One region of the Marinomonas sp. AWM4_232 genome, then DNA from elsewhere that is predicted to be linked to it. Evidence: predicted binding sites of a transcription regulator. Region 1 holds the regulator's gene; each other region holds the start of a gene.

The links. The regulator LexA, encoded in region 1, represses DNA repair genes until DNA is damaged. The targets are predictions, from matches to a motif close to TACTGTNTANNTANACAGTA.
Region 2: the regulator LexA is predicted to act here: its motif matches at 886-905, upstream of ruvC (crossover junction endodeoxyribonuclease RuvC).
Region 3: the regulator LexA is predicted to act here: its motif matches at 1,035-1,054, upstream of umuD (translesion error-prone DNA polymerase V autoproteolytic subunit).

The regions. Positions count from the first base shown of each region.
Region 1 covers NZ_JBSWTA010000001.1:3,587,543-3,589,812, reverse strand. Annotated here, with positions in the region: gene ACXAC1_RS16995 (DUF6586 family protein) at 1-160, shown strand, start outside; gene ACXAC1_RS16990 (hypothetical protein) at 163-429, shown strand; gene lexA (transcriptional repressor LexA) at 512-1,138, opposite strand; gene dinG (ATP-dependent DNA helicase DinG) at 1,209-2,270, shown strand, end outside.
Region 2 covers NZ_JBSWTA010000001.1:3,939,881-3,942,150, reverse strand. Annotated here, with positions in the region: gene aspS (aspartate--tRNA ligase) at 1-803, shown strand, start outside; gene ruvC (crossover junction endodeoxyribonuclease RuvC) at 933-1,481, shown strand; gene ruvA (Holliday junction branch migration protein RuvA) at 1,481-2,080, shown strand; gene ruvB (Holliday junction branch migration DNA helicase RuvB) at 2,084-2,270, shown strand, end outside.
Region 3 covers NZ_JBSWTA010000001.1:3,055,847-3,058,116, forward strand. Annotated here, with positions in the region: gene ACXAC1_RS14420 (AAA family ATPase) at 1-149, shown strand, start outside; gene ACXAC1_RS14425 (retron system putative HNH endonuclease) at 146-889, shown strand; gene umuD (translesion error-prone DNA polymerase V autoproteolytic subunit) at 1,072-1,515, shown strand; gene umuC (translesion error-prone DNA polymerase V subunit UmuC) at 1,515-2,270, shown strand, end outside.

The sequences.
Region 1 (2,270 bases):
CTTCCAAGCCGCCTTAGATTGCCAAGTGGCTAATCAGTCCTATGGAGCAGGAGTGGAATTGATTGGCCGCGGCTCTGACGCTGGTACATCTACGAAATACATTTTGAGCTCTTTAACAGAGTTAGTCTTACGCTATCGCGAAGACGCGGCCGAATATTAGTGATGAAAGATACCTACTTAGAAATTGTCGAATTGGAAAATGGTGAGATTGTCTTACGCCCAGCAGGGGAGGATGACGATAAAACTCCTATTGCAACACTCACGATTTCCGATGATACGAAAGACTTCCTGAAAGATCGTTATTTTGAGCTTGCCAAGTGCATGTTCCATGCGGGCATCGACTTCGTTTATTCAGAAGATTTCGGTGGCATGGATTCGTCTGAAGGCGATGTGCACGATGAAGAGTTTATGCCGCGGATTTTGCATTAAATAAACCGTTTCGAATCATGGTCAATGCCATAAAAAAGCCTCTATCACTAGAGGCTTTTCAGGAATTGATTATAGGAATTGATTAATGGCCTCGTCGGATTACGCCCACCGAGAGCCCTTCAATGGCAAAGTCTTCGCTTTCCAGATCTACGATAATGTCATTAAATTCTTCGTTTTCCGGGATTAAGCGTACTTCACGACCTTTTTGCTCAAATCGCTTCACGGTTACTTCATCACCGATGCGGGCCACCACGATCTGACCATTGCGCACCGTGTGAGTTTTATGGACAGCTATCAGGTCACCATCTAGAATGCCTGCGTCTTTCATACTCATGCCGTTAACAGACAGTAAGTAGTCAGCTTTTGGTGAGAACATTTCTGCGGCGATAGGGATTCTGGCATCGATGTTCTCTTGTGCCAAAATTGGATAGCCTGCTGCGACTCGTCCAACAATTGGTAAAGTGCCAGCTTCATCGTTCGCACTTACGGGTGCTTCTTGCTCTACAAGGCGAATGCCACGAGAAGCGCCAGAAAGCATTTCGATTGCGCCTTTTTTGCTAAGCGCTTTTAAATGTTCTTCTGCTGCGTTTGGGGAGCGAAAGCCTAAACGCGCCGCAATTTCAGCACGAGTAGGTGGGAAGCCTGTTTCGTTAATAAATTCGCGAATTGTTTCTAGTACGTCAGACTGTCTTTTTGTTAATTTAATCATACGGCATCTGTTTGTTTATACAGTTACTGTTATTATATACAGCTATCAATCAATTGCTCAACTATATTCCATGCTTTCAGACTCGATAAAAGAAAATATTCAAACGGCCTATCGCGCTTACCTTGAAGCCAAAGGCCATAAAGCACGTGTTGGTCAGCGTCATATGATTGCTACGATTGCACGAACGCTTGGTAATATACGACAAGGTTCAGAAGGCGAAAGGCTTGGTGAGAAGCATGTTGCCGTGGTTGAGGCTGGAACAGGTACTGGCAAAACACTTTCTTACTGTTTATCTGCCATCCCCATTGCGAAAGCCAAAGGGCTTAAATTAATCATATCAACAGCCACTGTTGCGCTGCAGGAGCAGATTCTCCATAAAGAGCTGCCAAGCCTGCTGGAATACACCGATTACACGTTTCGCTATACCTTGGCCAAAGGTCGTGGTCGCTATCTTTGCTTAAATAATTTAGAGAGCTTTCTAAGTGCGGAAGATCAAGCCACAGAAGATATGTTTGCAGGCCTGTTTGAGCAACACTTAACACCTGATGATGTAAATACCGTTTTGTATCAGGAAATGGACGACTCACTTCGTGATGGCAAGTGGGATGGCGATAAAGATAATTGGGAAGGCATTATTCGTGAGCAGGATTGGCGACGTTTAACCACCGATCATCAGCAGTGCACGAACCGCAATTGTGCGAATTTTTCAGCTTGCCCATTTTTTAAAGCCAGAGCTGAGTTAGAGACGGCCGATGTTATCGTGGCTAACCACGACTTGGTATTAGCAGACTTATCATTAGGTGGCGGTGCGATCTTATCCGATCCCAAAGAAACTATTTATGTGTTTGATGAAGGGCATCACCTACCAGACAAGGCAATCGGTCATTTCCGTCATGAGGTCCGTCTACAGCAAAGCATTAGTTGGCTTAAGCAGCTAGACAAGAACTTAATCAACCTACGTCAAGAGCTGACCGATGAGGTCAGTTTAACGGGGCAAATCCTTCTAAAATTGCCACAGCAGATACAAAGCACGATCAATTTTATTCAATATGCACAGCAAGGGCTCGCTCCATTTATTCAGAATTTAGGTTTAGATGAAGACTCGCGACAGCATCGCTTTGAGTTTGGTGTG
Region 2 (2,270 bases), 350 kb from region 1:
TTAAAGTGCCAGGTGGCAATTCTCTTACTCGTAAACAAATTGACGAGTACACGAAATTTGTCGGTATCTACGGCGCTAAAGGTCTGGCTTACATTAAAGTTAATGATAAGTCTGATCTTGAAGAAGGTCTTCAGTCTCCAATCGTTAAGTTCTTGCCGACCGAGGTTCGTCAAACATTGCTAGACCGCGTTGAAGCGCAAGACGGCGATTTGATTTTCTTCGGTGCAGACAAAGAAAGCATCGTAAACGAAGCGTTAGGTGCATTACGTTGCAAGTTAGGTGCGGATCTTGATCTGTACACTTGCGAGTGGGCTCCACTTTGGGTTGTTGACTTCCCAATGTTCGAAGAGACGCCTGATGGCGGTGTGACTGCGATCCACCACCCATTTACTGCGCCTTCATGTTCGCCTGAAGATCTGAAAGCTAACCCGCTTACTGCTCTGTCTCAAGCGTATGACATGGTGCTTAATGGTACTGAGCTTGGTGGTGGTTCGATCCGTATTCACCAAGCTGATATGCAGCAAACAGTTTTCGAGCTACTAAACATTTCTGAAGAAGAGCAAGAAGAGAAGTTTGGTTTCTTGCTTGATGCGCTTAAGTTTGGTGCGCCGCCGCACGGTGGTCTAGCGTTCGGTCTTGATCGTCTAGTGATGCTTATGACAGGTTCTGCTTCTATCCGTGATGTTATTGCCTTCCCTAAAACTCAGAGTGCAACGTGTCTATTGACTCAAGCACCGGGTGAAGTAAGTGATAAGCAGCTTAAAGAGCTTAGCATTCGTGTGCGTAAGCCTGTTGCGGAATAATTGATCAAGTCCGCTACATGAATTTGAAAAGGGCCACTTTGCTGGCCCTTTTTTATTGCTTTAGATTGCAAAGTGTTGCGTAGCCTGTTGGAATATACAGTGTTTTTAGGCTTGTTGTTAGGGTGTGCTTTGGCTCGGATTTTAGCAATTGACCCAGGCTCTCGGTTAACGGGCTTTGGGGTGTTGGATTTTATTAATGGGAAGACTCATTACGTGACTAGTGGGTGTATCCGCTTGCCTGATGAAAATCTGGCGATTCGTTTAAAGCGGATTTATGAGTGTGTTAGTGATGTAATCGATGAATTTCGACCAAACGAATTTGCCATTGAAGAGGTTTTTTTGGCGAAAAATGCTAACTCCGCCTTGAAGCTTGGACAGGCGCGTGGTGCTGCGATTGTTGCTGCTGCAATGGCTGATTTGCCAGTCTATGAATATGCCGCTCGAAGAGTTAAGCAATCTGTCGTTGGTAATGGTAGCGCAGATAAAGAGCAGGTTCAGGCGATGGTTCAGCTGCTACTAAAACTTGAGTCAACGCCGCAGGCGGATGCTGCGGATGCTTTGGCCATAGCGTTATGTCATGTAAATACTCGCACTTCAGATGGTTTGGAATATGGTGTTGGTAAGCGAGCGGGGCGTACTTCAAAACGTTGGCAGTTATCAGATTTAAGGGTTAAATAATGATTGGGCGAATTGTTGGGACTTTAATAGAGAAATCTCCACCGGAATTGTTGGTTGATGTGAATGGAGTGGGCTATGAGGTGATGGCTTCCATGAGCACAATCTATGAGCTGCCTCCAGTTGGTCAAAGTGTAATGCTTCATACGCATTTTCAGGTCAAGGAAGATTCTCAGTCTTTATATGGGTTTGCGACAAAAGATGAGCGGGCCTTGTTTAAGATTCTCATTAAGGTAAATGGAATAGGTCCGAAAATGGCACTTTCTGTATTGTCTAGCATGTCAACATCAGAGTTGATTTTAGCGGTTCAAGAGTCACAAGTGGACTCTTTGGTGAAAATACCAGGTGTTGGTAAGCGAACGGCTGAGCGTTTAGTCGTTGAGTTGCGCGATAAGCTTGGCACGGCGGCCAAGCAGGATCTCTTTACTGAGCGTTCAGTGGTGGCTCAGGTTCAAACAGATCCGCGTCAAGAAGCTGAAGCTGCGTTAGTTGCGCTGGGTTATAAGCCGCAAGAGGCAGCTCGTGTTATTGCGAAGCTACCTAAAGATAGTTCTGATAGTGAGACATTAATCAAAGCGGCTCTTAAGAGTATGTTGAAGTAGTTTATGATTGAACATGATCGAATAATTTCGCCTCAAGTAAGAGGTAGTGAAGGTCAGGTGGATAGGGCGATCCGCCCACAAAGCTTGGCAGAGTATATTGGGCAACCTGTCGTTAAAGAGCAGATGGATATTTTCATTCAGGCCGCTCGACAGCGGGGGGAACCCCTTGATCATTCGTTAATATTTGGGC
Region 3 (2,270 bases), 530 kb from region 1:
GCTATTTAGACATGATTGACTTAGGGCAACATGAATCAAGTGAAGGTAAAGCCTTACGAGCCAAACTAGAGTCTATGATTGGTGCAGGGCATCATGAATTACAAAAAGCAGATCGTAAAATTCGACGTAAGGGATTATTGGCAAAATGAGAGCGATTGCTAAAACGGAATTAGGCAGTAATGTATTAGATCGGCAAAACAAGATAAGCCGGCCAAATACCGCAGAGGAAGCGGAAGAGCGTTGGGGAGCTTTTGGTAAAAAGACAATTGTACGTAATAAGCTAAAGAGCCAGCAGCAAGGGCTTTGTGCCTACACTGAGTTTAACATTAGCGCGTTTGTTTCTTTGGCTTCTTCTAAACAAAATGGTTGCCATATTGAACACATCAAACCTAAAAGCCGTTTTCCAACAGAAACCTTTGATTATGAAAATCTAGTAGTGTCTGTACTGGATGCTCAGGATTTACATTCGATCAAACAGGGTGAATTATCCGTTAGTACCCAAGACCCAGATGATGAGAGTCATTTCAATTATTTTGGTGGTCATGCCAAACTACATTTTTATGATGATAATCTTTTTATCTCACCTACCAACCAAAATTGTGGATACTTTTTTGCGTTTCTAGAAGAAAGCGGCGCGATTGTTCCTTCTCCTAACCTCGATGATGCAGAGCAAGAGAAAGCAAAATACACAATTAATCTGCTGAACTTAAACCATCCTTATCTTAAAAATCAGCGTCGCCAGCGTATGTCGGAAGTTAGAGAAGATATTGATAAAACAGATGACTCAACAAAAATCGTTGCTCTAATTGATTTAGAAATTTCTGAATACGAAGCAGGGCAGGTTGCCTCCTTTCCATCTGCGATATTGTCCCTTATAAAAGACTCATAGAAGCATATGATTAGTAAATCATAGACGAAGTCTATTTGAGATAACTACAGAGTAGCTAGTGAAATCCAAGTACTCGATATTCATCTAATTAACCGAAATATTCCTTATAAGAGCATTAGCATTGTATCTCTGCAAAACAACACTATACTGTATGTATATACAGTATTTGGTTTGGTGGTTGTATGCGTTTGACGTATTTGGGCTCAGCTGAGTCGTCTGGTTTTTTTGCGGCGAAGCAGATGAAGATGCCGCTTTATGTGGAGTCGGTGTCGGCGGGTTTTCCCTCACCTGCCCAGGATTTTGTGGAATGCTCGTTGGATTTGAATGAGTTGTGTATTCAGCATCCGAGTGCGACGTTTTTTGTGCGGGCGCAGGGAGATTCTATGGTGGATGCTGGGATTCATTCTGGGGATGTGTTGGTGGTGGATCGATCTTTGACGGCGAAGCATGGCGACATTGTGATTGCGTCGATCCATGGCGAGTTAACCGTTAAGGAGTTGTGTTTAAAGCCTGAGTCGATTTTGCGTCCTCACAATAAGGCCTATCCTGTGATTCCGATTTCGGAGCATTCTGAATTCGAGATCTTTGGGGTGGTGACTGGGGTGGTGCGGAGACTGGATCGCTGATGGATAAAGTCTTTGCTTTGGTGGATTGCAATAACTTCTATGCCAGTTGTGAAAAGCTGTTTCGCCCTGATTTAAAACATACTCCGGTGGTGGTGCTGTCAAACAATGATGGCTGTGTGGTAGCGCGTTCGCGAGAAGTGAAAGCGTTAGGACTGAAAATGGGGGCGCCGGTCTTTCAGGTGCGGGATCTTATCGAGCAACACAATATCGCCTGTTTTTCGTCTAATTATGCGCTTTATGCGGACATGTCGAATCGGGTGATGACGGTATTGGAGCAAGAAGCGCCACAAGTTGAGATTTATTCCATCGATGAAGCCTTTCTTGATTTAACCGGTATTGATGCTGTGGATGATGTGGCACGTCAGATCAAGGCCAAGGTCGATCAATATACAGGTATTACAGTTGGTGTGGGGATTGCGCCTACCAAAACCCTAGCAAAGCTCGCTAATCATGCGGCGAAGGCTTACCCCGCTACGGGTGGGGTAGTGGATCTAACGGATCGTGAGCGGCAGCGGCGATTGATGGCATTGGTGGAGGTCGGGGAAGTCTGGGGCGTGGGGCGTCGCTTGACCAAACATTTGCAGGCACGGGGCTTACGGACTGCATTGGACTTGGCGGATGCCGACCCGAAAATGATTCGTCGAGAGTTCTCTGTGGTATTGGAGCGTACCGTACGAGAACTCAACGGTATCTCCTGCTTGGAGTTAGAGTCGATGACGCCGACGAAACAGCAAATTGTCTGTAGCCGTTCGTTT